DNA from 3 places in the Nonomuraea sp. NPDC047529 genome. Region 2 is predicted to be linked to each of the others. Evidence: riboswitches for the same ligand, from Rfam matches in the RefSeq annotation. Region 2 holds a riboswitch; each other region holds the start of a gene.
The links. A riboswitch is a leader RNA that binds a small molecule or an ion and turns the genes downstream of it on or off. The one in region 2 is predicted to bind cyclic di-AMP.

Region 1 (9,288 bases), on a different contig from region 2:
TGCCGACGCGTTCGCGCACGGGGCCACCGAGGCCGTCACCTCCGCCCCGGGTGTCGTGCGCGCCGCCCGGGCGGCGGGGCTGGAGCTGGAGACGGCCAGGGAGGTCTTCGCCGCCGCCGCCGACGGGAACGAGGTGGCCAGGTCGGTGGTGGAGGCCGAGGGGCGGCGCATCGGCGGGCTGCTGGTGGCGGTGGCCGCCGTGCTGGACCCGGAGGTGATCGTGCTGAGCGGGGGAGTGGGCCGCAACCTCGACCTGCTGGGCGCGTCCGTCGAGCGCCGCATCGCCGAGCTCGGGCCGCTGCGCCCGCGGGTGGTGGCCAGCGTGCTCGGCGACAGCGGCGTCCTGCTGGGCGCGGTCGCCCACGCCAAGTCCCGCGCCTGGGACCTCATCTTCGACGCCCGCAGACACTGACCCCCGGCCCCCGGACCCTTCGGAGGGGCGGCGTGTTCGGGTGGCGTGCCTTGCGGGGGTTGGTGGGGGTTTGGGCTCTGCGGGGGGTGGGGGGCGCCTTTACGATGTGGGGGTGGCCGGCCTCCTTCGTTCCGTGTGGCGCGAGCCTCGTCCCCCTGGCCCGCCGGTGCGGGTGTGGCGCGACTGGGCGCTCGTCGCGGCGCTCGTGCCGGCCGCGGTGATCGAGGGCGTCCTGCGGCCCGACCTCCGGTGGCCGGTGGTCTCGACGGCCGTCACCGTCGCGCTGATCCCCACGCTGCTGTGGCGCCGGACCAGGCCGCTGCTCATGGTCGCGCTCGTCTTCGGCGTCACCACCCTGGCCCCGCTGCTGACCGGCGGCGCGCCGGTGGAGACGTACACGCTGGTCTTCGTGACGATCGTGCTCTACGCGCTGTTCCGGTGGGGTTCGGGGCGCGAGGCCGGGATCGGGATGGCGGCGGGGCTCGTCGCGGTCGGCCTGTCGCTGGCCTCCGGCCGCATGGCGATCGGCGACGTCGTCCCGGCGCTGGGCGTGCTGGTCGCGACCGTCGGGCTGGGCAGCGCCTTCCGGTACCGGGCCGGCGCGCGGCTGCGCGAGCTCGACCAGGTCAAACTGCTCGAACGCGAACAGCTCGCCCGCGACCTGCACGACACCGTCGCCCACCACGTCTCGGCCATGGCCATCCGCGCCCAGGCGGGCCTGGCCACCGCCGCCTCCGAGCCGGGCGCGGCCACCGACGCGCTGCGGGTGATCGAGGCCGAGGCGTCGCGTACGCTCGCCGAGATGCGGGCCATGGTCCGGGTGCTGCGCAGGAACGAGCCGGCGGAGCTGGCCCCGGGCCGCCACCTCGACGACCTGCGGCAGCTCGCCGGCCGCCCGCGGGTCGGCCCGGCCGTCGAGGTGGAGGTCGCGGACGGGCTCGGCGACCTGCCGCCGTCGGCGGGCGCCGCGCTCTACCGCATCGCCCAGGAGTCGATCACCAACGCCCGGCGGCACGCCCGCCACGCCACCCACATCACCGTCCGCGTCACCGCCGACGACGCCGCCGTCCGCCTGACCGTGAGCGACGATGGCGACCGCGCCGGTGGCGTCGCCGCCCCCGGTTACGGTCTCATCGGCATGATCGAACGCGCCGCCCTGCTCGGCGGCACCTGCGAGGCGGGCCCCAACCCCAACCGAGGCTGGACGGTCACCGCCGTCCTGCCCAGGGAAGCCGCATGACCGAGCAGGGGAAGCCGCATGACCGACCGACGGGAGGCCGCGTGACCGACCAGGGGAAGCCCGCGTGACCGAGCAGCGGGAGGCGGGGGCCATCCGGGTGCTCGTCGCCGACGACCAGGAGATCGCCCGCACCGGGCTCAGGATGATCCTCGACGCCCAGCCCGGCATCGAGGTTGTCGGCGAGGCCGGCGACGGCAGGCGGGCCGTCGAGCTGGCCCGCCGCCTGCGTCCCGACGTGTGCCTGTTCGACATCCGCATGCCCGGCCTCGATGGCATCGCGGCCACCCGGCAGCTGGCCGGGCCCGACGTCGCCGACCCCATGGCGGTGGTCGTGATCACCACCTTCGACCTCGACGAGTACGTCTACGCCGCCCTCCGCGCCGGAGCCAGGGGCTTCCTGCTCAAGGACGCCGGCCCCGCGCTGCTCGCCCAGGCGGTGACCGCGGCGGCCGGCGGCGAGGCGCTCATCGCCCCGAGCGTGACCGCGCGCCTGCTGGCCGCGTTCGCCGGGGCCGGGCGTATCGAGGCGCCCGCGCAGCCGGTCGAGGCGCTCACCGGCCGCGAGGAGGAGATCCTGCGCGCGGTGGCCCGCGGCCGGACCAACAGCGAGATCGCCGCCGAGCTGCACATCTCGCTCAGCACGGTCAAGAGCCACGTCGCGAGCCTGATGACCAAGCTCGGCGTGCGCAACCGCGTCGAGATCGCCATGTGGGCCTACGAGACCGACCGCGTACGCACCTGACCCCGGCGGACGACCGACTCGGCCACCGCCAGGTTGATCACCCAGCCCGCGCCGACGAGCAGCGCCCGGCCCAGCTCGCCAGGTGGCCCGAAGGCGGCCAGCCCGAACGCCAGGGTGAACGCCTGCGTGCCCGCGCCGAGCCCGATCGCGTACCCGCGCGTCATCCAGGCCCGATGCCGGGCGACGTCGCGCCGCCGGATCGCGGCCAGGCCGAGCAGGAGGCAGGCGGCCATGGCCGTCCCGAACAGCAGCCGGAAGGCGGCCAGCAGCGTGCCGTCGCCCGCCGGGAGGTCGGAGAAGAGCGTCAGCCACAGCCCTGACAGCGCCGCGACCAGCCCGGACGCCACCAGCGCCCGCCCAGCCACCCGGTGCCACCCGGGCCGCCGGGCCCGGAACCCGGCCTGGAACTGGAACGTGCCGAGGACGCAGAACGCCAGCGACGCCGGGATGTGCAGCAGCACCGGCACGGGCATGGCGAAGAACCGCGCGTTGTCGGCCGTGACGGCGGCGCCGGAGGCCAGCTCGGTCACCCGGAGGGCGCCGGCGACCAGGGGGACGACGCTGAGCGTGAGCAGCCCGGCAGGTGCGATCCATCTCATGGGGAAGAGGGTGACGGCCGCGGCCGTGCCGGGTCATCGCGCGGACGGCCCCTCCCTGTTCGCACCATCGGCGGGACGGGCCGTCGTACTTTCGGCCATCGAGCCGTCGCCTTTCGACCGTTGAGCGTCCGCGCAGGTCGCGCCCACACTGACGGCACATCCACGAGGGAGGAAACGATGAAGGCCTACGTCCTGCGCAGGTTCGGCTCGCCCGACCAGCTCGTCCTGACCGAGGTCGAGCGGCCCGTGCCGCGCGACGACGAGGTGCTGATCCGGGTGCGGGCCACGTCCGTGCAGCCCTATGACTGGCACTTCATGCGGGGAGAGCCGTACCTGGCCCGGGTCATGGGCGGCGGGGTCGGGCTGCTGCGGCCCAGCATCGCCGTCCTCGGGGCCGACGTGGCGGGGGAGGTCGAGGCGGCGGGCAAGGACGTCACGCTGTTCCGCCCCGGCGACGAGGTGTACGCGATGTCCCTGCGGGGCGGCTTCGGCGAGTACGTCTGCCTGCGGCAGGACGAGGTGGCCCCCAAGCCGCGGGGGCTGTCGTTCGAGCAGGCGGCGGCGGTGCCGATGGCGGCCAACACCGCGCTGATCGCGCTGCGCGACGAGGGACGCGTGCAGCCGGGCCAGAAGGTGCTGGTCAACGGCGCGTCCGGCGGTGTGGGCACGTTCGCCGTGCAGCTCGCCAGGTCGATGGGGGCCCACGTCACCGGCGTGTGCGGCGGGCGCAACGCGGACCTGGTCCGCTCGCTCGGCGCGGACGACGTCGTCGACCACACCAAGGAGGACTTCGCGACCTCGGGCCGGCGCTTCGACCTCCTCATCGACGTGGCGGGCGGCCGCCGGCTGTCGGACTGCCGTCGCGTGCTGACCAGGAAGGGCACGTACGTGCTGGTCGGCGGGCCGGCCGGCCGCTGGGTGCAGCCGGCCGGCCACATGTTCGCCGCACTGGCGTCGGCGTCCTTCGTCCCGCAGCGGATCGTCAGGGCGGACGTGGTCCGCTGCGGGAGCAACAGGGCGAACCTGCTGACGCTGACCGGGCTGATCGAGCAGGGGGAGGTCACCCCGGTCATCGACAGGACCTTCCCGTTCGGCGAGATCCCGGCGGCCGTCCGCTACCAGGAGGAGGGACACTCGCCGGGGAAGGTCGTCGTCACAGGGTCGCGGTGAGCATGGCGGGGGCCGGGGCCTTGCGGAGCTGGGCGTAGTCGGCCCAGCGCTTGACGCCCTTGGGGTCGGGGCGTACCGCGCCGACGAAGGCCTGCCTGCGCCACTGCGACAGGCGTTCCTCCTTCACCACGTCGCCGGTGTGGGGGGAGTGGACCATGTAGCCGGGCTTGGAGATCATGCCGACGTGGCCGAGGCCGCTGAAGAACACCAGGTCGCCTGGTTTGAGGTCCTTCCAGGCGATTTTCTTGGAGAAGGCGCCGTACTGATCCGCGGCGACTCTGGGGAGCTCGATGCCGGCGTCCTCGTAGGCCCGGAGCATGAGGCCCGAGCAGTCGTAGCCCCGCTCGCTGGCGCCGCCCCACACGTACGGGGTGCCGCGCTTGTCCATGGCGTATTCGAGGGCGACCTTCCAGGCCGGTTTCGGCACGTGCCGTTCCTGGACCTGTTTCACCTGGGGGCCGGTGAGGGTGATGGCGGGGGTGGGGTCGGCGGGAGCGACGGGAGCGGCGGGCGCGAGACCCGCTCCGCCCGCCGCCACCGCCAGGAGAATGGCGATGCTAGACAGGGGACTGTCCTTCCACGTGGCCGGCCGGGTTAGCTGACGGGCTCGGGCCTGGAAGTAGCCCTACGGCGGTGCTTGAGAGCGGTGCCGATTCGCCCCGGGGGGAAAGATGGGTCCCCGGCTCCACGCAGCGGCTGCGTGGATTAGGCTCGTCGGACTCTAACGAAACGGTCAAAAGGTCGCAATCCCCCCAAAACGGATTGTCCGGAGATTGAGATGATGTGTTCGTCAGCCGAGACGAGCCGGTAAGGTACCGCCCATGGAGTCGCGTAACATCCGCCTGGCCGTCATCCCCGGGGATGGCATCGGTGCCGAGGTCGTAGCCGAAGGGCTCAAGGCCCTGGAGGCCGTGGGCACGAAGATCGAGCCCACCCACTACGACCTGGGCGCAGCCCGCTACCACCGCACGGGCGAGACGCTGCCCGACGCGGTGCTCGAAGAGCTGCGCGGCTACGACGCGATCCTGCTCGGCGCCGTCGGCGACCCCAGCGTGCCGCCGGGCATCCTGGAGCGCGACCTGCTGCTCAAGCTCAGGTTCGAGTTCGACCACTACGTCAACCTGCGCCCGGTCAAGCTGTTCCCCGGCGTCGAGACCGCGCTGGCCGGCGCCACCGCCGAGCACATCGACATGGTCGTCGTCCGCGAGGGCACCGAGGGCCTCTACGCCGGCACCGGCGGCGTCATGCGGCGCGGCACGCCGCACGAGATCGCCACCCAGGAGTCGCTGAACACCGCCCACGGCGTCGAGCGCGTCGTGCGTTACGCCTTCCAGAAGGCGCAGTCGCGGCCCCGCAAGAAGCTCACGCTCGTCCACAAGACGAACGTGCTCACCTTCGCCGGCGACCTTTGGCAGCGCACGGTCAACCGCGTGGCCGAGGAGTTCCCCGACGTCACCACCGACTACAGCCACATCGACGCGGCCTCGATGTTCTTCGTCACCCAGCCCGAGCGCTTCGACGTGATCGTCACCGACAACCTGTTCGGCGACATCATCACCGACCTCGGCGCCGCGATCGCCGGCGGCATCGGCCTGGCGGCCAGCGGCAACATCAACCCCGAGCGCACCTCGCCGAGCATGTTCGAGCCGGTGCACGGCAGCGCGCCCGACATCGCCGGTCAGGGCAAGGCCGACCCGACCGCCACCATCCTGTCCGTGGGCATGCTCCTCGACCACCTCGGCCTGCACGCCGAGGCCGCCAAGGTCGAGCAGGCCGTGGCCGCCGACATCGCCGAGCGCGTCACCGGCCGCGCCGGCCGTTCGACCAGCGAGATCGGCGACGACATCTCCGCGCGAGTATCCGGCTAGGACCGTCTAGCCCCGTACGCGCCTGGCGGTCCCGACGAGGACTGCCAGGCGCTTTTTGGCGTTCAGAGGGTTGAACCCATCCCAACTGCCTCTTGCCATCCCAAATGGCAAGACAATAGGAAGTACGAATACTGCTCGTGGGCAGTAGCTTTCAGGATCGTAGATTCGCAGAGAGTAAGGACCGTCGTCATGACCATCGCTCAGAAGCTCAGCTTCGACGTGCAGCATTCCGACCACGCTCGCACCGCGGCCGAGCGGGAGCAGGTACTGGCGAACCCCGGGTTCGGGCAGGTCTTCACCGACCACATGATCACGATCGACTACACCGAGGGCCAGGGGTGGCACGACGCCGCGCTCCTGCCGTACGGGCCGCTCCTGCTCGACCCCGCGACCTCGGTCTTCCACTACGCGCAGGAGCTCTTCGAGGGACTGAAGGCGTACCGGCAGATCTCCGGCTCGATCGTGGCCTTCCGTCCGTACGCGAACGCCGCCCGCTTCAACCGCTCGGCCGAGCGCATGGCCATGCCGGAGCTGCCGGAGGAGGCGTTCGTGGAGTCGCTGGAGCTCCTGGTCTCGGCCGACAAGGAGTGGGTGCCGACCACCGAGGGCCACAGCCTCTACCTGCGTCCGTTCATGTTCGCCACGCAGGCCGGGCTCGGCGTCAACTACCCGTCGAAGACCTACAAGTACATGGTCATCGCCTCGCCGGCGGCCTCGTACTTCGCCGGTGGCATCAAGCCCGTCTCGGTGTGGCTGTCGACCGAGTACACGCGCGCCGCGCCCGGCGGCACCGGCTTCGCCAAGTGCGGCGGCAACTACGCCGCCGCCTTCGTCGCCCAGCGCCAGGCCGTCGAGAACGGCTGCGACCAGGTCGTCTGGCTCGACGCCCACAAGCACGAGTACGTCGAGGAGATGGGCGGGATGAACCTGTTCTTCGTCTTCGGCAACAAGCTCGTCACCCCGGCGCTCACCGGCACCCTGCTGCCCGGCATCACCCGCGAGTCGATCCTGGAGCTGGCCGACGAGCTCGGCCTGGAGACCGAGGAGCGGCTGATCTCGGTGGACGAGTGGGAGTCCGCCTGCGCCGCCGGCGAGCTGACCGAGGTGTTCGCGTGCGGCACCGCCGCCGTGGTGACCCCCGTGGGTTCGGTCAGGGGCGCCGACCGCTCCTGGACCATCGCCGACGGCACCCCGGGCCCGGTGACCATGCGGGTGCGCGAGGAGCTCGTCGGCATCCAGTACGGCGCCCGCCCCGACACCCGCGGCTGGATCCACAAGATCGCCTAGGGCGTGCCCGGGAGGCCGGCGTTCAGCCGCCGGCCACCGCCGGGATCCCGTGGTCAAGGGGGGGCTAGTGGTTCTTCCTGATCATCGTGATCCCGTCGGCGATCGGCAGCACGACCACGCTCACCCGCGGGTCCTCGATCACCAGGTCGTTGAACTCGCGGATCTGCACCGTCGTCGGCTCCGCGTGCGCCGGGTCGGCCACGTGCCCGCTGCGCAGCGTGTTGTCGGCCAGCAGCAGGCCGCCCGGCCGCAGCCGCTCGACCAGCAGCTCGTAGTAGCCGGGGTAGTTGCCCTTGTCGGCGTCGAGGAAGGCCAGGTCGACGGGCTCGTCGAAGGCGGCCAGCGTCTCCAGGGCGGGCCCGAGCGTCAGCGAGACGCGGTCGGTCACGCCCGCCTTCTCCCAGTAGCGCCGGGCGATCGAGGTCCATTCCTCGCTCACGTCGAAGCAGTGCAGCCGCCCGCCGGACAGCCCCCGCGCGATGCAGATCGAGGAGTAGCCGGTGAACGTGCCCACCTCGACCGCCACGGCCGGGGCCGCGAGCTGGGTGAGCATGGTCAGGAACCGGCCCTGGTCGGCGGAGATCTGCATGCCGGCGCGGTCGCCCGTCGCCTCGGCCGTCTCCCGTGCCAGCTCCTCCAGCAGGGAGTCGGGCGGGGTGGAGTGGTCGAGGATGTACCGGCCCACCGCGGGGTCGAGGAGGTTCGCCTTCATGAAGGTCATTCTCTCCTCACAGCGTTCTCTCACCGTCATCAGGTACCAATGAGGGAGCCGCGCCGGGCGGCCGTCCGGAGAGTGGTTCTGGCGTTGGTAGGGTCTGCGCGATCGGTGAGCGGGGAAATGGGCGGATGATGAAGCGGTTGATTGCGGTCGTGGTCGCGGGTGCGGCCCTGGTGGTGCTGGGTGTGCTGGCTTTCTCGGAGCCGGGTGAGACGGCCGGGTCGGTACGCCTGACCAGGCAGCTCGACGGTTCGATGGTCCTGGCCGACAGGTCCAGCGACGCGCCCGTGCTCGACGTGTACGAGGACTTCGACTGCCCGATCTGCAAGGAGATGCACTCCAAGGTCGACGGCACGATCCAGAAGCTGGCCAAGGAGGGCAGGCTCAAGGTCGTCTTCCACCCCGTGACGATCTTCCAGGACGAGCCCATGCGCTCCAACTCCATCAGGGCCGCGGCCGCCGCCCGGTGCATGCCGGAGGAGAACTGGCTGGCCTTCAGGGACGCGCTCTACGCGATGCAGCCCGCCCCGCACGGCACGGCCTCGGGCTTCACCGTGCAGGAGCTGGTCGCGGCGGCCAGAAAGGCGGGCGCCTCGGTGGACGAGTGCGTGACCTCGCAGTCGTACGCCAAGACGCACCTGGCGGAGACCGCGAAGATCCAGATCCAGGGCACGCCGACCGTCCTGCTCAACGGGCAGCAGCTCGGCAACGAGGTGTTCGACCCGACGGCGCTCGAACGCGTCATCGTCGGCGGCACCGGCGTGCAAGTGTAAAGGTCGTGTCCACGAGTTGAGACCGATGTGCCAGATGGTGAATCCCTGTGGCAGACTGGCAGGCACCATGTTCTACAGTCTGCTCATTATCGGCAGGCGCGCTGGCTGACACAGGGACACCGCCAGCGCGCAGACCTCTCACGTCCGTGAGGGGTCTTTTTGTTTTCCAGGACACGGATCCGAAAGAAGAGACTCATGGCCGACGACCGCTTCCACGTCTACGACACGACTCTGCGCGACGGCGCGCAGCAGGAAGGACTCAACCTCACCGTCGTCGACAAGCTCGCCATCGCGCGGCACCTGGACAGCCTGGGCGTCGGTTTCATCGAGGGGGGCTGGCCGGGCGCCAACCCCAAGGACACAGAGTTCTTCAGGCGCGCTCGAACAGAGCTCGACCTGAAGCACGCGCAGCTCGCCGCGTTCGGCGCGACCCGCCGGGCCGGAGTGAAGGCCGCCGACGACCCCTTGGTAGCCGCATT
Region 2 (9,288 bases):
CCAGGGCGGTGGCCGGCGACCCGCCGCTGCTGCTGGCCGACGAGCCCACCGGCGCGCTGGACTCGGTCTCGGGCACCGGCGTGATGGACCTGCTGCACGAACTGAACGGGAGCGGCACCACCATCGTGATCATCACCCACGACCGGGAGATCGCCGCCGGCCTGCCCCGCCAGGTGAGCATGCGGGACGGCCGGATCGTCGCCGACTCGGCCTCAAGCCCGGACTCGGCCTCAAGCCCGGACACGGCCTCCCGCTCCGACTCGGCCCCCGGCTCCGGGGCGCGCGGGGAGCGCGGGGTGCGTGTGCGGGAGTCCGTCGAATCCGAGGTGGCGTGATGGCCACGCTGGAGCGCCCCCGGCTCTCCCCGGCCAAGATGCGCCCGCGCGACGTGATGCGCGTGGGCGCGGTCGGCCTGCGCACCCGCCCGCTGCGGGCGTTCCTGTCGGCGCTGGGCATCGCGATCGGCATCGCCGCGATGATCGGCGTGGTCGGGATCTCGTCCTCCTCCAGCGCCGAGCTGGACCGTACGCTGTCCGCGCTGGGCACGAACCTGCTCACCGTCTCCTCCGGCACCACGCTGATGGGCGAGGCGGCCCAGATGCCCATGGACGCCGAGGCGATGATCGAGCGCATCGGCCCGGTGGAGACGGTCTCGTCCACGGGCAGGGTGCCGGAGGCCAAGGTCTACCGGAGCGAGGAGATCCCCGCGCCTCAGACCAACGGCCTGGGCACCGCCGCCGCCCGTCTCGATCTGCTGCCGACCGTGGGCGCGACGGTCCGCAGCGGCACCTGGCTCAACGCGGCCACCGAGCGCTACCCGGCCGCCGTGCTCGGCTCGGTCGCCGCCCGGCGGCTCGGCATCGGCGCGGTCACTCCGGACACGCAGGTGGTGATCGGCGGCATCCGGTTCACGGTGGTCGGCGTGCTCGACCCGGTGCCCCTGGCCGAGGAGCTGGACAGCGCGGCCCTGGTCGGCTGGCCGGTCGCGGAGTCCAGGCTGGACTTCGACGGGCACCCGACCACGCTCTACACCCGCTCGCAGGAGACGAGGCTGGAGTCCGTACGGTCGGTGCTGGCCGGCACGGCCAACCCCGAGGCGCCCAACGAGGTGGACGTGTCCCGCCCGTCGGACGCGCTGGCCGCCAAGCAGGCGACCAGCCAGGCCTTCGCCGGGCTGCTGCTCGGCGTCGGCGCGGTGGCCCTGATCGTGGGCGGCGTCGGCGTGGCCAACACGATGGTCATCTCGGTGCTGGAACGCCGCGCCGAGATCGGCCTGCGCCGTTCGCTCGGCGCGACGCGTGGCCAGATCCGCACCCAGTTCCTCGCCGAGTCGCTGCTGCTGTCCGCGCTGGGCGGCGTGGGCGGCATCCTGCTGGGGGCCGGCGTCACCGTCGGCTACGCCTTCTCCCGCGAGTGGCCCGCCGTGGTGCCCGGCTGGGCGACCGTCGGGGGCCTGGTGGCCACGCTGCTCATCGGCGCGGTGGCGGGGCTCTACCCGGCCGTGCGCGCCTCGCGGCTGTCGCCGACGGAGGCGCTGTCGGCGCCCTGAGGCGTCAGGAGCGGGCGTCCTCCTGCGGGACGTAGCAGGTCGTCCTGCCGACGATCCTGACGTTCGGCCCGTCGAGGACGGTGAGCTCGAACGTCAGGTTCGTCCGGGGGTTGCGCACGACGGAGACCTCGGGGCTCTCGTCACGCAGGTCGAGGTCCTCCACGATCCGGTCGTAGCCCATGTCCTGGAGGGTGTCCAGCAGGCCGTCGGGGGCGTCGGCGGCCTCGCCCTCGGCCCGGACGAGCCGGCGCACCTGGCCGGGCACGCACGAGCGGTCTTCGGTCTCGTCGGAGCGGTGGTCCGGCGCCACGCGCAGCGCGGCGCTGGTGAGCAGGGTGTCGGTGTCGGCGGTGAGCTGCCTGGCCGCCTCCTCGAAGGAGAACTGGCGGCCGGAGGTACAGGCTGCCGCGACCGCGACGCAGATCAGCACCGCGGACATCACGACCGAGCGACCAGCCAGGCGCACATCAGGACGATATCGGAGATCAATTCCGGGCGCAGGGCGATTAACGCACCATTAATGATCGATATCAAAGGGTCGTTCGGCCGCCATTCTCAGGAGGGCCCGCTTTTCAGGTCGTCCAGCTTGCGTTCGATGCGGTCGAGGCGCCGGTACAGCTCCTCCAGGTCGCCGCGTTCCACGTCCTCCTCCTCGGGGCGCAGGCGGACCAGCAGCGAGCCGCCGGGCTCCAGGCGTACCACTTCGGTGTCGGCGACGCTGTCGGCGCCTCTGAGCTGGAGCATCACGTTGAGGTCGGCCTGCCGTACGCCCATCCGGCGCAGCGCGGAGGGGATGAAGTGCCCGTCGCGGGCCAGGACGACCGGGGCGCCCTCGAACATCCTGCCGACCGCGGGCACGGTCGCCGCCCACCGCACCACGAGCGCGTTGACCGCCACCAGGATCACCACGCCGACCAGGCCGCCGATCAGCGAGTTGTCCGGGCCGATGATCGCGTTCTGCACGACGTTGCTCATCAGCAGCATGACCACGAAGTCGAAGTTGTTGAGCTGCGCGATGCCGCGTTTTCCGGCTATGCGGAGCAGGACGGCGATCGTCACGTAGACCGCGATCGTCCTGACGGTCTTGTCGGCGAGCGAGACCCCCAGGTCGAACAGGTCGTTCACCGGCGCCTCAGCTTGGCGATCAGCCCCAGGTCCTCCACACAGCGGCCGAGGCCCAGCGCCACCGAGTCGCTGGGCCGCTCCGCGCGCCGGACCGGCATGGACAGGCCCTCCTGCATCCGCCGCCGCAGGCCGGGCAGCAGCGCGCCGCCGCCGACCAGCACCATGCCCCGCTCGCCCAGGTCGGCGGTCAGCTCGGGAGGGCAACGTTCCATGGTGTACTCGGCGGCCCGCACGATGCGCTCGACCGATTGCACGGCGGCCTCGCGGACCCGGGCGGCGGGCAGCGCGACCGCGCGCTCCTCGCCGGTGCCGGAGTCCCTGCCGTGGATCAGCACGTTCCCGGCCGGCTCCCGGGTCGCGTGCAGCTTGGCCGACTCGGCCTGCCGGTCGTCGGCCAGCAGGCCGTGCTCGTCCTCGACCAGGCGGGCGACGGCGCGGGTGACGGCGTTCCCGCCGCCGCGCACGGTTCCGGCGGCGACCACGGCCCCGCAGGAGAGCACGGCGACCCTGGCGGCGTCGCGGCCGATGTCGACGACCATGTGCCCGGTGCCGTCGCGCACCTGCAGGCCCGCGCCGAGCGCCGCGGCGATCGCATGCTTGACCAGCAGGATGCCGCGGGCCTCCGCCTCGAACCCGGCGTCGCGCAGCGCCACCCGCTCGATCGGCGTGAACTCGTCGGGCACGGCCATGACCAGACGCGGCCGGGGGAAGGGGTGCCGGTGCACCTTGCGCAGGAAGTGCCTGATCATGCGCCGGGCGAGCTCGCCGTCCTGGGGCAGGCCGTCGCTGATCGGCCAGTACGTCTCGCCGTCCGTGACGTCCACGGCGTCCGCGGCCTCGGCGCCGTAGCCGAGGACCTTGCCCGTCTCCCTGTCGCGCATGACGGCCGAGGGCTCGTCGAGCACGATGCCCTTGCCCTTGGCATAGATCCTCGTGCTGGCCGCGCCGAGGTCGATCGCCAGGTCACGACCCAGGAGGCTCATCGCCGTACTGGGAGGTAGACCATCATGCCTGGGTGTATATCCGGGGCTGCTCCAACGCAACACCAGGAACCGAAGAGTTCCGTTTTACCCTTCGCGCCGCAGGGCGGCCAGGGTCTCGTCGGCCCAGGCGACGCCGGAGCGGACCTGGCGGAGGCCGAGGGTGAGCGCGTAGTTGCCGAGCCTGCCCTCAGGGACGCAGTCGAGCACGGCGAGGCGGGCCACGAAGTGGGCCTTGATGCGCTCGACCACGGCGATGGCCTGCTCGGTGTCCAGCAGGGGCAACAGGAACGCCTGGAGGGCGGTCTCGCTGCGCACGGTCGCCGACGGGTCGTGGCCGACCAGCCAGTCGGTGAGCAGCGCGCGGCCTTCGGGGGTGATGGCGTAGATCTTGCGGCCCCGCGCGCCCTCGTGCTCGACCGTCACCAGGCCGTCGGCGGCCATCTTGACCAGCTCGGGATAGATCTGCGTGTGCCCGGCCTGCCAGACGTGGTTGAGCGAGTGCTCGAACTTCTTGGCCAGGTCGTAGCCGCTGGCCGGGCCGACGCCGGAGAGCAGCCCGAGAAGGGCGATCCGCAGGGACATGCCCGCCAGCATAGCAAAGGCTTGACATGTCAGCTCTTACCTATCACTCTCTACCTGTGACTAATGACATGAAGGCCAAGGGCAATGGATTGGTGCTGCTGGCGGTGCTCGGCGGGATGTTCCTGGCGATGCTCGACCAGACGATCGTCGGCACCGCGCTGCCCCGCATCACCGGCGAGCTGGGCGGCACGCGGCTGTACACGTGGGTGGTCACGGCCTACCTGCTCACCTCCACCGTCACCGTGCCGCTGTACGGCCGGCTGTCCGACCAGCACGGCAGGAAGCCGCTGCTGCTCGTCGGGATGTCGGTGTTCGTCGTCGGATCGGCGCTGTGCGGCCTGGCGCAGGACATGACCCAGCTCATCGTGTTCCGGGCCGTGCAGGGGCTGGGCGCGGGCGCGCTGCTGCCGCTCTCGCTGGCCCTGGTGATGGAGATGTTCCCGCCCGGCCGGAACGGCGCCCGGGTGCAGGGTGCGCTCGGTGGCGTGATGGCGTTGACGTACCTGGCCGGGCCGTTCCTGGGCGGGCTGTTCACCGACCACGCGAGCTGGCGGTGGGCCTTCTACGTGAACGTGCCGCTCGGGATCGTGCTGATCGCGATCGTGGCGCTGCGGCTGCCGTTCCGTCCGGGCACCGGCGGCGGGGGGCGGCCGGACTACCTGGGCATCGCGGTGTTCAGCGTGGCCATCAGCGCGCTGCTGCTCGGCCTCACCGAGAAGGGCCTGGACGGCAACTCCTGGACCTCCCTGCCCGTGGCCGGGCCGATCCTGCTGGCCCTGGTCCTGCTGGCCGTGTTCGTGCTGGTCGAGCTGCGGGCGGCGAGCCCGATCATGCCGATGCACCTGTTCCGGGACCGCACGTACACGCTGGTCAACGCGACCTCGTTCTTCACGGCCTTCTGCATGTACGCCGGTGTGGTGTTCCTGCCGCGCTACTTCCAGCAGGCGCTGAACGTCAGCGCCACCGAGTCCGGGCTGAGGATCTACCCGATGACGCTGGCCATGGTGGCGGGCAGCGCGCTCATGGGGACGCTGATGTCCAGGACGCGCACGTACAAGCCGTGGCTGGTGGGGGCGCCGTTCCTGCTGGTGGCCGGCAGCCTGCTCTGCCTGAACCTGACCCTGCGCACCGACGGCCTGCTGCTGGCCGGGTGGATGGTGCTCATCGGGCTCGGCATGGGGCCGATGTTGTCGGGGTTGACCGTGGCCGTGCAGCAGGCCGTCGCGCCGCAGTACATCGGCACCGCCTCGGCCAACCTCACCTTCTTCCGGCAGATCGGCGGCTCGGTGGCGCTGGCGCTGGCCGGCACCGCGTACACGTCGGTCATCACCACGGACGCGCCCGTGCACGGGCTCGCGGCCGCGCACGCCTCGGCGGCGGCCGTGGTGATCCCGTCGCTGGGCGTGGCGGGCGCGGTGATCGCCCTGGTCGCGCTGGTCATGATGCCCGGCAGGCGGCTGGAGCAGACGCCGTCGCCGGAGAGCAGAGTGGAGGCCGGTTTCGCGTCGTAAGCGGCGTCATGCGAAGCTGTGGATGTCCCCAATACCAGGAGGTCCTCATGGCGGAAACACCGGAGCCGGAAGTCAGCGAGACTCCCGAGGACGAGATGAAGCGCAAGTTCCGGGAGGCGTTGGAACGCAAGCGCGGGCAGCAGGCCGACTCGGCCGCGGGTGGCAGGGGCGTGGACCCGTCGAAGATCCACGGGGCGCACGGCCCGGCCTCGAGTAAAAGATCCTTCAGGCGCAAGAGCGGCGGCTGAAAGGTCGAATTTAGCTGGGGGTACGGCATGCCGTGCCCCCTTTCTCTTTACCTCGACAGGTAGATCTTTACCCGGTTCATGACGATTCGTTTGTATTTGTCCGAATCTCTGGGTACCGTCTTAACCAATTACCAGCTGGTGGCGTAGTCCCTACCAGGAGAGGGGCGACAGCTGGCGCCGAATCCCGACTTGTCGGGAACCGGGGACCCATCTCATTGGGGTGAATCCGGCCCTGTGCCGGTAGGGCATCTCCACGCCCGAACCCGTCAGCTAACCCGGTAGGCGAGATGGAGAGGACTTCACGCATGTACCACCTCGTCGTACCCCCGGACAGTGTAGTGACGACCGCCTGCTGAGCGGTCTCTTCCCCGACTTTCCCCCACGCGCCGCGTAACCACCCTTTCGGCGCTCTGCCCGGTTACGCACCGTAGTCACGCGCGTTCCCCCTGTCCCCTCGCGAAGGACTTCACTGCTTCATGTCTCGATTTGGCCTGCGCTCTCTCGCCCTGTTGTCCGTGTCCGCCATGGGCGCGCTGACGATCTCCGCCACCGGCGCCCACGCCGACACCGGCGACGACCAGAAGATCCTGCTCAAGGGATCCACCAAGGCTTCGTACTTCTGGGACGACTCCTCCGGCCGCGCCGGCGACACCGGTCTTCCCGCCAGCGGCAAGCCCATGCAGAAGGGCCTGGCCGCCAGTCCCAGCTGGCCCCTCATGACCGAGGGTTACGTGACCTACAACGGCAAGAAGATGCCGTTCTTCGTGGGCGACCGCGGCCCCGGCGAGCCCTCCAACCGCGGCGTCATGCTCGACCTCGACGCCAAGACCTTCGCCGAGCTGACCGGCGGCACCTTCAACTCCGACACCCTCGGCGTGGACGGCAACGGCGGCCAGGGCCACATCAAGATCGACTACGTCATCACCAAGTGGGGCGACGGCAAGGGCAAGAAGAACTACCCCGTGGCCTTCTCCAGTGGCGCCTGGAGCAGGTACGACGCCAACCCGGCCGAGCCCCCCAAGGTCCTGGCCGAGGCGCCCGCCGACGACGCGGCAACCTCCGCCGGCGGTCAGGGCAACGTCGGGAAGACCGTCGCGATGGGCGGCACCGTCATGGCCGGCGTGCTGGTCCTGGCCGGTGGCGGCGTGGTGCTCGGCGGCGAGCGCCTGCGCAAGCTCCTCAACGACTGACCCACGGACATTCCGGCCTTTACGTCGGACGACCAGAATGACATTCTGGTCGCTGTGATCCAGCGCGCAGCCGCCAACGGCATCGAGATCGCCTACGAGAGCTTCGGCTCACCCGCGGGCAGGCCCCTGCTGCTCATCATGGGACTCGGCGCCCAGCTCATCCACTGGGACGACGAGTTCTGCGAACTCCTGGCCGAGCGGGGGCACCACGTCGTCAGGTTCGACAACCGCGACGCGGGCCTGTCCACGCACCTCCACGACTAGGGCGTTCCCCCATGGGGAGCGCCCTCGCCGTACGTGCTGGACGACCTGGCCGACGACAGCGCCGGGCTCATGGACGTCCTGGGCCTGCCCGCCGCGCACGTCGTCGGCGCCTCGATGGGCGGGATGGTCGCCCAGGCGCTGGCCATCCGGCATCCCGCGCGCGTGCTGAGCCTGACCTCGATCATGTCCACGCCCAGCCCCCAGGCGGCCCCGCCGACCGAGGCGGCCGCCGCGGTGCTGTTCGCCAAGCCCGCGACCGATCGCGAGTCGGTCGTTGCCGGCGCCCTGGCGACCTGGTCCGTCATCGGGTCGCCCGGCTACGAGCTGGACCGCGAACGCGTCGGCAGGCTGGCCGGGCTGGCCTTCGACCGCTGCCACGACCCGGCCGGCACGGCCCGCCAGCTGGCCGCCATCATGGCCTCCGGCGACCGTACGGCGGCACTGGGCGGGCTGAGGGCGCCCGCGCTGGTCATCCACGGCGAGGACGACCAGCTCGTGCCGATCGCCGGCGGCCGGGCCACCGCCGCCGCCATCCCGGGCGCCCGCCTGGTCACCTACCCCGGCATGGGCCACGACCTGCCCCGCCCCCTCTGGCCCGAGATCATCGCCGAGATCAGCGCCCACACCGGCTCCGCGGCCGCCGTACGCCCGGAGGTCGCCACGGAGCCGTGAGCGGGCCGGTCAGAGCTCCAGCTTCTCCTCGATGACCTTGAGCATGTGCCGGGCCAGGGCCAGGTTGGCCCGGTTGCGGTCGAGGGCGAGGTAGAGGAACAGGCCCTTGCCGCTGCGGCCGGTGAGCGGGCGGATGATGTGGTACTGCGCGGTCAGCGTGATGAGGATGTCCTCGATGCCGTCCTTGAGGCCCAGCGAGTCCATCGTGCGCAGTTTGGCCTTGATGACCTCGGTGTTGCCCGCCGCCGCGACCTGGAGGTCCAGCTCCTTCGAGCCGCCGAGCGTGCCGAGCGCCATGCCGCTGCCGTGGTCGACGATCGCCGCTCCGATCGTGCCGTCGATGCTCATCATCTCCTTGAGGGAGACGTCCATGCCTGCCATGCTTTCCTCCGCTTCGGTGGGATGGTCAGTGCTTGCGTGCCACGGCGGCCACGGAGGCCGCCGTCTTCCTGCCCTCCAGCCGCAGGAGCCCGACGTTGGCGCCGGGTCCCGCCAGGACCGTGAGGACGATCGTGGGGCCCGCGGCGTAGAGGGCCACGAACCCGGCGGTGCCGGACACGAGGGTCTCCTCGAACGTCCCGCGGCCCGCCATGGTCAGCATCCGGCTGCTCATCGCGAGCAGCGCCGCCGACAGCGCCGCCACCTGTTCGCCGGTGTCGCCGTCGAGGTCGCCGGCGATCCGCAGGCCGTCCACGGTGCAGGCGACGCTGCCGGTGACGTCAGGGGTGCGTCCGCGCAGGAGCTCCATCTCCGCCAGGACCTCTTGCCGTAGCTCCACGGGTGGCCTCCTCCTGCGTCGTGAGGGGAACCTCACGGCATCTCCTCCAGCGCCTTCTTCAGCCGCCGCAGCAGCGTCAGATCGGTCGGGTCGCCCGTCGGCACCGGCCCGGCGGCCGTCCCCGTCCGCCCGTCGCCGGCGGGGACGGCCACCGGGCTCGGCACCCGTTTGGGCAGCGCCTCCCCGTGGTCGGGGTGGCGCCGGGGCTGCGCGGGCCGTACCGGGTCCGGCGGGACGAGCAGGCCGGCGGCGGCCAGCTTCCTGACGGCCAGCAGCACCGAGTAGCCCGACCGGCCGAGCTGCCGGGCCAGCTCCAGCGGGGTGGCCTTCTGGTCGGCCCGTACGACGACCTCCCACTGCACCTGGCTGAGCGTCACCCCGTGCCC
Region 3 (9,288 bases), on a different contig from region 2:
GAGGACTGCGGCTGCTGGCCGTAACCCTGCTGCTGGCCGGAGGCGGGCTGCTGGCCATAACCCTGCTGGCCCTGCTGCCCGTACTGGGCCTCCTGGCCATAGCCCTGCTGCTGCTGACCGTAGTCGGGCAGCGACTGGGGCTGCTGGCCGTACTGCGGCTGCTGGCCATAACCCTGCTGGCCCGAGGCGGCCTGCTGGCCGTACTGGGCCTCCTGGCCATAGCCGGGCTGGGTGTACTGCTGGCCCGAGGACTGCGGCTGCTGGCCGTAGCCCTGCTGCTGGCCATATCCCTGCTGCTGGCCGTACTGGGGCTGCTGGCCGTAGCCCTGCTGCTGGCCGTGCTGCTGTTGCTGACCGTATTGGGGTTGCTGGCCGTAGCCCTGTTGCTGCTGCTGGCCATATGGGGGCTGGCCATAGGCGTCGTCCGCCCGGTAGCCGACCACAGTCACGTCCGGGTCGGGCTCACCGGGGCGACGGCCCTGGTGCTGCCCGTACTCGGGGTTCTCGCCGGATTCGTCCTGTGGATACGGCGGCTGTCCGGTGCTCACCGTGTCACCTCGCTTCGAGTGCGCATGTGGCACGTGTCAGGACACATGCCTGTGCTGCCCAACGTATCGACATAGGTATCAACAATCACCTTTCCAAGTGGTCAAGGTCCGCGTCACCCGATGTCAGATGCAGCAGCATGCGGGTGTTGCCAAGGGTGTTCGGTTTGACGTGTTCCAGATCAAGGAACTCCGCCACACCCTCGTCGTACGAGGCCAGCAACTCGGCGTAGACCTCGGGTGAGACCGGCGTGCCCTGGATGGGGCGGAAACCGTGCCTCGCGAAGAAGTCGACCTCAAAAGTCAGACAGAATACACGTCGCAGCCCCAGATCCTTCGCCTGCCGGACGAGTGCCGAGACGATCCGATGCCCGGCCCCCATTCCCCGGCACGCCGGATCGACCGCCACCGTACGGACCTCGGCGAGATCCTCCCAGAGCACGTGAAGCGCGCCGCAGCCGACGACCTCCCCGCTCAGCTCGGCCACCCAGAACTCCTGGACGTCCTCGTACAGCGTGACCGTGGCCTTCTCCAGGAGCCGCGGACCCGCGCCCGCGTAGGTGTCCACGAGACGCCTGATCGCGCGCACGTCGGGCGTGCGGGCACGCCTGACCACGACCGCGGTCTCGGGGACTGCCACTTCGGCCACCTGCTCCATGGCTCTCCAGGGTACAGATCTCATTACGGCTCAGCCCTAAATCCCACGTCTCGGGCATCTCATCACATGCTGTGTCCAGATGAACACGCCCCGACCTGGAGCTTTCCTCCAGTCGTCACCCCCCAGAATGCTGGACAAAAGGTGCAGAAGCCCGCTTCCGTACGGCTACCCACGAGATCACCTTGTGACCCTTCAGTTGTGAAACCTCTACAGACTCGGTAGTTCCGGTTGAGCGCGAACCCGGAGTGCATTAGTGTCCAGCGACGATGTTCTCCGCGTAATGCGCGCGGAAAGACACGCCCAATTCCCGCAAGGGAAGCCGGGGAACCACCGGTGGCGAGCACCTCGCGCCACCACTCGGGGTGAATCCGATCATCTCGGTAGGGCTGCTCCGGCCCGAACCCGTCAGCTAACCCGGCCGGCGTCGATGAGAGGAGCTTGGTTGGTGAAGCGGACGCTCGATCGCGAGGGGAAGCCGGGGGGCAGGCACGCCCGTCCCCGGGAGCAGGCCAGGCGCTCACGTCGCCTCGGCGTCATCGGCGCCGCCGTCGCCGCGATGCTGTTCGCCGTACCCGTCGGTTCCGCCGCCGCCGACCCGAAGCCGTCGCTCTCCGAGCTGGCCGACCAGGTCGAGAAGATGCACGAAGAGATCGAGACGCTGACCGAGGAGTACAACGGGCAGCGCGAACGGCTGAAGTCCGCGCAGAAGGCCAACGACGCCGCCCAGAAGACCCTGGCCACCAGCGAGTCCGACCTGGCCGCCAAGCGCGCCAGGGCCACGCTGCTCGCCCAGAACGCCTACATCACCGGCGGCCTGGACAAGGCCCTGGTCTTCGCCCAGTCCGACGACCCTGAGACCTTCCTCGACCGGGCCGCGACCACGTACGCGCTCGAACAGCAGCAGGGCGAGGAGGTCAACCAGCTCGCCAAGGCCATGGAGGCCGCCGAGCGCGCCAGGTCGGGCGCCAAGACCCGCATCGCCGAGGTCCAGAAGATCGTCAGTGATCTTGAGGGCAAGCGCTCGAAGATCACCAAGCTGGTCGCCAAGGTCGAGAGCAACCTCTACCGGCGGGCCGTCGGCGAGGCCGGCCGGCCCGGCACCCGCGCCGTACGCGTCAACCTGCCGGTCATCGGCAACGGCAAGGCCGCCCAGGCCGCCAAGTGGGCCCTCACCCAGCAGCTCAAGCCGTACGTGTGGGGCGCCGAAGGGCCGCGCTCCTACGACTGCTCCGGCCTGGTGATGGCCGCCTACCAGCGCGTGGGCATCTCGCTCCCCCACTACACCGGCGACCAGTGGACGGCCGGCACGCACATCAGCCGCGACCAGCTCCGCGCCGGCGACCTGGTCTTCTTCTACAGCGACCTGCACCACGTCGGCATCTACATCGGCGGCGGCATGATGGTCCACGCACCGCAGACCGGCGATGTCGTCCGGATCTCCGCGCTCGGCAATCGGCCGTTCGCCGGCGCCGTGCGCATCGCGGACTGACCGGCGATTCACTTCGGAGTTCCGCGCCGTCAGATGAGCTGGCGGCGCGCCGCCCACGCCACGGCCTCGATCGCCGTGGCCACGCCGATGCGGTCGCAGATGCCTCTGAGCCGCCGGCGTACGGTCCGTCCGCTGATATCCAGCCGTCTCCCGACCCGGTCGACGGTCACCCCTCTGGCCAGTTCAGCCAGTAACGCCAAATCCGCGTGGCTCAGCTCAACGCCTTCAGTGAGCACATCCACCGGGAGCCCTCCCCCCAACAGCAGAACTTGGACCTTTCAGTAGGAGCAAAGCCGCTCGTCTCGGTGAAGGTAAACGCATCGCGGAAAGGTCGTCAAGCACGACAATCGCCGCCCTTGACCAGTGCTATTGACATGATCACTTATATGTGACGTACTCCGCATATGTCGGCACGCCACGGTCCGCTATGAACGGTCCAAACGATCAATTCGGCGGCCCGGTCCAGCCACCGATGAGCGCCACCGACCTCCTGGGTTTTGATCCCTCGGATCCGCAATTTGTGCGCGATCCGTACGTCCGATATCGAGAGCTCCGCGCGGTCGGGGCGATCTTCAGAACGCGCGGCGGGCTGCTCGTCACGACCACGTACGAGCTGTGCGCGGCCGTCCTGCGTGACCCGATGTTCGGTCACGGAACGTCCGCGCCCGTGGCGGAAGAGGCAGGTCAGCCCGGCAGGTCGTTCCTGCTCATGGACCCGCCCGATCACACCCGGTTGCGGAACCTTGTCAGCCGCGCGTTCACCCCGCGCATGGTCGAACGGCTCAGGCCGCGGGTCGCGGCGATCACCGCCGACCTGATCGGACGGCTGCCGGAGGAGGCGGAGCTGATTTCCGGCTTCGCCCACCCGCTGCCGGTGATGGTGATCAGCGAGATGCTCGGGGTGCCGCCGGAGGACCACGAGCGCTTCCGCGGATGGAGCGAGGCTCTTGCCCGCGGACTTGACCCGATGCTGACAGACGCTCTCATGTCGGAAACGGAGCGTTCCAGGAACGAGTTCCGCGACTACTTCCGCCGCCTGATCGCCCTGCGCCGCGAGCGTCCCGGTGAGGACCTCCTGAGCGCCCTCGCGCACGTCGAGGAGTTGACCGAGGCCGAGTTGCTGTCGACCTGCGTGCTGCTGCTCGTGGCCGGCCACGAGACCACCGTCAACCTCATCGCGAACGGCGTGCTGAACCTGCTGCGGCACGGCCTGCTGCACCGCGCCGCCGAGCGGCCGAGGGAGGTGGTCGAGGAGGTGTTGCGCTTCGATCCGCCGGTCCAGCTCACCTCCAGGATCGCGCTGGAGGACAGGGAACTGGGCGGCACGCCGGTGCCCGCCGGCTCGGCCGTGCTCGTGCCGATCGGCGCGGCCAATCGCGATCCGGCCGCGTTCGCCGATCCCGACCGGTTCGACCCGGGCCGCGAGCCCGGCCGGCATCTCGCCTTCGGGCTCGGCCTGCACTTCTGCCTGGGGGCGACGCTGGCCAGGATGGAGGGCGAGATCGCGCTGTCCGCGCTGGCCGTGGCCGCGCCGAAGATGGAGGCCGCCGATCCGGAGCCGCCGTACAAGGAGAACGTGGTGCTGCGCGGGCTGGCCCGGCTGCCGGTGCGGCTCAGGCGGTAGCGTCGTAGCGTTCCCTGGCGGCCTCGACGTCCTCGATGTGCTCCTCGGCCCAGGTCTTGATGGCGATCACCAGCGGCATCAGGCTTTCGCCGAGCGGGGTGAGCGCGTAGTCGACCCGTACCGGCACCTGCGGCGTCACCCGGCGCGCCACCAGGCCGTCGCGCTCCAGGCCGCGCAGGGTCTGGGTGAGCATCTTCTGGCTGACCCCCGCGATGTGCCGGGACAGGTCGCTGTAGCGGCGCTCGCCGCGGGCCAGCGCGCTGAGCACCAGCGTGACCCATTTGTCGCTGAGCCGGTCGAGCAGCTTGCGGGAAGGGCATTCGGCGAAGTAGGCGTCGAAGGCCAGCCTGGCCTGGTCACGCCGCTGCGCCGCCGTCGTGGTCGCCACCGTCTCACTCCTTGCCGTATGTTACGCACTTCCAGGTGCCTACTTACTGAAAGAGAGTAGCTCTTCTTAGGGTCGTGGGCATGACGAACATGCGTGCACTCATCGGCGGCTCCGGCGTTCCCCTGCTGGTGTCCGCGCCGTTGCCGGAGGCGGGGCCCGGCCAGGTACGGGTCAAGGTGGCGGCGGCCGGGGTCAACCCCTTCGACCTGGCCGTGGCGGCCGGGGCGCTGGCCTCGTACGGGCTGGCCAGGAAGCTGGACTCGTACGGGATCGGCTTCGACGCGGCGGGGACCGTGGACCAGGTGGGCCCGGGCACCTCCTTCACCGTGGGCGAGGACGTCGTGGGGCTCTCCGCGCGGCTGGAGCTGCCGTACAAGGCGCAGGCCGAGTACGTCGTGCTGGACGCCCCGGCCGTGGCCCGCGCCCCGCGGAACGTGAGCCCTGCACACGCCTCCACGCTGCCGCTCAACGGCCTCACCGCCTGGCAGGCGCTCGACCGGACCGGCGTCGGCCCAGGGGGCACCCTGCTGGTCACGGGGGCGGCGGGGGCCGTCGGCGGCTACCTGGTCGAGCTGGCCGCCGTCCGCGGCGTCAGGGTGGTGGCCGCCGCCGGCGCCGCGGACGAGGAACTGGTACGCGGCTTCGGGGCGGAATGGTTCGTCCCCCGCGAGGAGGACCTGGCCGAGGGCGTACGGGCGCGGGTCCCCGGCGGGGTGGACGCCGTCGTGGACGCCGCCGTGCTGGGCCTGCCCGCGCTCGACGCCGTACGGGACGGCGGGACCTTCGTGGGGCTCACGTCGGGGGCCGCGCCGGTGCCGCTGCGCGGGACGGACGTGGCCACCGTGCTCTTCCGCTCGGACGCCGGGCAGCTCGCGGAGCTGGTGCGCCTGGTCGAGGCCGGACGGCTGACATTGCGGGTGGCCGACACGTACCCGCTGGAGAAGGCCGCCGACGCCCACGCCCGCCTGGCCGAGGGCGGGCTGCGCGGACGCCTCGTGCTGGTGCCCTGACCGCCCTGACCGCCCGATCCGGCGCCCCGCGCATCGGCGGGGCGCCGGACGACGGCTCAGTGAGTGGGCTTGACCAGCGGGAACAGGATGGTCTCGCGGATGTTCTTGCCGGTGAAGGCCATGATCATCCGGTCGATGCCGGCGCCCATGCCCCCCGTGGGCGGCATCGCGTACTCAAGGGCCTGGAGGAAGTCCTCGTCGAGCTGCATGGCCTCCAGGTCGCCGCCCGCGGCCAGCAGCGACTGCTCCACCAGGCGGTGGCGCTGGTCGATCGGGTCGTTGAGCTCGGAGTAGCCGGTGCCGAGCTCGGTGCCGAACCCGATCAGGTCCCACTTCTCGGTCAGCAGCGGGTTGTCGCGGTGGAGGCGGGCCAGCGGCGAGGTCTCCAGCGGATAGTCCATGACGAACGTCGGCTGCACGAGCGTGTGCTCGACCAGCGCCTCGAAGAGCTCCTGGACGAGCTTGCCCGAGCCCCACTTCGCGTCCCAGTGGACCTCGCGGCGGTCGGCGATCTTCCGCAGCTCGTCGAGGGTGGTCTCGGTGGTGATCTCCTCGCCGACCGCGTCGGACACCAGGTCGTAGAGCCTGACCCGGGGCCACTTCTCCGCGCCGAGGTCGATCTCGACGCCGTCGTGCACGACCACGGTGGTGTCCAGGGCGGCCACGACGGCCTTCTGGTACATGCGCTGCGTCAGGTCGGCGATGTCGTTGTAGTCGAGGTAGGTGCCGTAGGCCTCGAGCATGGTGAACTCGGGGTTGTGCGTGGAGTCGGCGCCCTCGTTGCGGAAGTTGCGGTTGATCTCGAAGACCTTCTCGACGCCGCCGACCACCAGCCGCTTGAGGTAGAGCTCGATCGCGATGCGAAGGTAGAGCTCCATGTCGTAGGCGTTGATGTGGGTCTTGAACGGCCGGGCCGTCGCGCCGCCGTGGATGGGCTGCAACATCGGGGTCTCGACCTCGAGGTAGCCCTCCTCGTGCCAGAAGTCGCGCACCGCGCGCACGGTCGCGCTGCGCACCCGGGCCATCTTCCTGGCCTCGTCGTTGACGATGAGGTCGACGTAGCGCTGGCGCACCCGCGCCTCGGGGTCGGTGAGGCCGACGTGCTTCTCCGGCAGCGGGCGCAGGCACTTGGCGGTGATCTGCCAGCTGTCGGCGAGGATCGACAGCTCGCCGCGGCGCGAGGTGATGACCTCGCCGATCACGCCGACGTGGTCGCCCAGGTCGACGTCGCGCTTCCAGGCCGCCAGGGACTCCTCGCCCACCTTGTCGAGCGAGATCATGACCTGCAGGTCGTCGCCGCCGTCGCGGAGCGTGGCGAAGCAGAGCTTGCCGCCCACACGGTTGAGCATGACGCGGCCCGCGACCGCGACCGTCTCGCCGGTGGCGGTGTCGGGCTCCAGGCCCTGGTGTTTCTCCCTGACCTCGGCGTTGGTCGCCGTGCGTGGGAAGTTCACCGGGTAAGGGTCGACGCCCTCGCTGCGGAGGCGGTCGAGCTTTTCCCTCCGGATGCGCATCTGCTCTGGAAGTTCCTCGCTCACAACAACAAAGCGTAGGGGATACGGCGAACTGCAAGCGCTCGTGACGGTTCTCTGCAGGGGCCCTGCAAGGCCCCTTTTGTACCAATGAGTCACGAGCTCCGGGGGGAGCCGGCAAGGAGCCGGCCCGAGAGGAGCTCCGGGAGAGATCATGATGAAGAAGATCGCGACGGGCATCCTCGCCATCGCCGCCACCAGCGCCGTGGCCCTGTCGCTTCCTTCGGCCGCCAGCGCCACCACCGCCACCGCCGCCACCGCCGCCGACTTCGACGACTACTCCGACTACTGGGGCCCGGTGTACGCCAAGCAGCACCTGGCCAAGGCCCAGGGTCACGTCGACGTCGCGTGGGACGAGGAGGACTCCAACGAGGTCCAGGTCACCGGCCGGCTCTACGACCTGGACGACCGCGACTACGACGAGGGCGGCAAGTGCGCGTACGTGAAGTTCCAGGCCGAGGACTCCGACGGCGACTGGTCCACGGTCTACACCAGGAAGTACTGCGGCTCCCCGGGCTACAAGAAGTTCCACTTCGAGGAGAACGACGTCTTCACCCTGCGGGTCAAGGTCTGCCAGGTTCCCGAGCAGGGCACCTTCGCCACCAAGTGCGGCTCCTGGCGCGAGCTCTACAGCGCCGAGGACGCGTGACGCTCATAGGTGACACCACGACCGACAGGCGGCCCCCCTTCCCAAGCGGGGGCCGCTTGTCACGTTCTAAGCGGTGTTCCGGTGATAAATCAGGCGCAGGCCGATGAGGGTCAGCCAGGGCTCGTGCACGTCGATCGAGCGCGACTCGCCGACCACCAGCGCCGCATGGCCGCCGGTCGCCACGACGGTCACCTCGTCGGGGTCGTCGGCCAGCTCGGCGGCCATCCGCTCGACGATGCCGTCGACCTGGCCGGCGAAGCCGTAGATGATGCCCGCCTGCAACGCCTCGACCGTGTTCTTGGCGATCACCGAACGCGGCCTGACCAGCTCGACCTTGTGCAACTGGGCGCCGGCGGCGGCCAGCGCGTCGACCGAGATCTCGATGCCGGGGGCGGTGACCGCCCCGACGTACTCGCCCTTGGCCGACACCGCGTCGAAGGAGGTGGCGGTGCCGAAGTCGACGATGATGCACGGGCCGCCGTACTGGTCGATGGCGGCCAGGGCGTTCACGATGCGGTCGCTGCCGACCTCTTTGGGGTTGTCCATGCGGACCGGCACGCCCGTGCGCACACCGGGCTCCACGATCACGGCGGTGACGTCGCCGTAGTAGCGGCGGCACATCTCCCGCATCTCGTTGAGCACGCTCGGCACGGTCGAGCAAATGGCGATGCCGCTGATGTCGGCGCCCTTGAGCAGTGGTGACTGGGCCAGCAGCCCCTGGAGCACGACGGCGATCTCGTCGGCGGTGCGGCGGGCGTCGGTGGCCAGCCTCCAGTGCTCGATGACGTCCTCGCCCTCGAACAGCCCCAGCACCGTGTGCGTGTTGCCGACGTCGATCGTGAGCAGCATCAATTACCCCCGCAAATCCAGTGCGATGTCCAGGGCCGGCGCCGAGTGGGTGAGCGCTCCCACCGCAAGGTAGTCAACGCCAGTTTCAGCCACATCACGAGCCGATTCCAAGGTCAATCCCCCACTCGCTTCAAGCGCAACCCTGTTTTTCGCCCGACTTTTCACGATTTGTACGGCATATACGGTGTCCTCGACCGTGAAGTTGTCCAGCAGGATCTCCTCGGCGCCCTCGTCCAGCAGGGGCTCCAGCTGGACGAGCCGGTCGATCTCGACCTCGATCGGCAGCTCGGGATAGCGCTCCCGCACCGCCCGGTACGCCTCGGCCACGCCGCCGGCCGCCACGACGTGGTTGTCCTTGATCAGGGCCGCGTCCGACAGCGACCTGCGGTGGTTGACGCCGCCGCCGCAGCGCACGGCGTACTTCTCCAGGGACCGCAGACCCGGCAGGGTCTTGCGGCTGTCGCGCACCCGCGCCCGCGTGCCCTCGATCGCGGCGACCCACCGGGCGGTCATCGTGGCCACCCCGGACAGGTGTGTGAGCAGG

Region 1: it holds a riboswitch for cyclic di-AMP, as region 2 does, so the genes downstream of both, ABZ815_RS14160 (C40 family peptidase) here and ABZ815_RS18125 (hypothetical protein) in region 2, are expected to answer to the same signal.
Region 3: it holds a riboswitch for cyclic di-AMP, as region 2 does, so the genes downstream of both, ABZ815_RS26200 (NlpC/P60 family protein) here and ABZ815_RS18125 (hypothetical protein) in region 2, are expected to answer to the same signal.

Annotation. Positions count from the first base shown of each region.
Region 1 is NZ_JBEYTJ010000007.1:219,558-228,845, forward strand. It holds gene ABZ815_RS14135 (ROK family transcriptional regulator) at 1-412, shown strand, start outside; gene ABZ815_RS14140 (sensor histidine kinase) at 525-1,652, shown strand; gene ABZ815_RS14145 (response regulator transcription factor) at 1,717-2,394, shown strand; gene ABZ815_RS14150 (DUF2306 domain-containing protein) at 2,367-2,993, opposite strand; gene ABZ815_RS14155 (NAD(P)-dependent alcohol dehydrogenase) at 3,171-4,163, shown strand; gene ABZ815_RS14160 (C40 family peptidase) at 4,147-4,701, opposite strand; cyclic di-AMP (ydaO/yuaA leader) riboswitch at 4,732-4,885, opposite strand; gene ABZ815_RS14165 (3-isopropylmalate dehydrogenase) at 4,985-6,031, shown strand; gene ABZ815_RS14170 (branched-chain amino acid aminotransferase) at 6,221-7,318, shown strand; gene ABZ815_RS14175 (O-methyltransferase) at 7,383-8,030, opposite strand; gene ABZ815_RS14180 (thioredoxin domain-containing protein) at 8,165-8,809, shown strand; gene cimA (citramalate synthase) at 9,005-9,288, shown strand, end outside.
Region 2 is NZ_JBEYTJ010000010.1:96,225-105,512, forward strand. It holds gene ABZ815_RS18085 (ABC transporter ATP-binding protein) at 1-335, shown strand, start outside; gene ABZ815_RS18090 (ABC transporter permease) at 335-1,549, shown strand; gene ABZ815_RS18095 (hypothetical protein) at 1,554-2,015, opposite strand; gene ABZ815_RS18100 (YetF domain-containing protein) at 2,105-2,674, opposite strand; gene ABZ815_RS18105 (rod shape-determining protein) at 2,671-3,657, opposite strand; gene ABZ815_RS18110 (PadR family transcriptional regulator) at 3,742-4,239, opposite strand; gene ABZ815_RS18115 (MDR family MFS transporter) at 4,296-5,750, shown strand; gene ABZ815_RS18120 (DUF5302 domain-containing protein) at 5,798-5,998, shown strand; cyclic di-AMP (ydaO/yuaA leader) riboswitch at 6,164-6,298, shown strand; partial or broken gene ABZ815_RS18125 (hypothetical protein) at 6,523-6,951, shown strand; gene ABZ815_RS18130 (hypothetical protein) at 7,243-7,452, shown strand; partial or broken gene ABZ815_RS18135 (alpha/beta fold hydrolase) at 7,483-8,124, shown strand; gene ABZ815_RS18140 (hypothetical protein) at 8,134-8,505, opposite strand; gene ABZ815_RS18145 (roadblock/LC7 domain-containing protein) at 8,531-8,902, opposite strand; gene ABZ815_RS18150 (hypothetical protein) at 8,935-9,288, opposite strand, start outside.
Region 3 is NZ_JBEYTJ010000017.1:126,047-135,334, reverse strand. It holds partial or broken gene ABZ815_RS26210 (hypothetical protein) at 1-623, shown strand, start outside; gene ABZ815_RS26205 (amino-acid N-acetyltransferase) at 634-1,203, opposite strand; cyclic di-AMP (ydaO/yuaA leader) riboswitch at 1,491-1,642, shown strand; gene ABZ815_RS26200 (NlpC/P60 family protein) at 1,649-2,692, shown strand; gene ABZ815_RS26195 (LuxR C-terminal-related transcriptional regulator) at 2,722-2,934, opposite strand; gene ABZ815_RS26190 (cytochrome P450) at 3,213-4,316, shown strand; gene ABZ815_RS26185 (helix-turn-helix domain-containing protein) at 4,306-4,704, opposite strand; gene ABZ815_RS26180 (NADP-dependent oxidoreductase) at 4,785-5,714, shown strand; gene lysX (bifunctional lysylphosphatidylglycerol synthetase/lysine--tRNA ligase LysX) at 5,771-7,252, opposite strand; gene ABZ815_RS26170 (hypothetical protein) at 7,401-7,895, shown strand; gene ABZ815_RS26165 (type III pantothenate kinase) at 7,962-8,744, opposite strand; gene ABZ815_RS26160 (L-aspartate oxidase) at 8,748-9,288, opposite strand, start outside.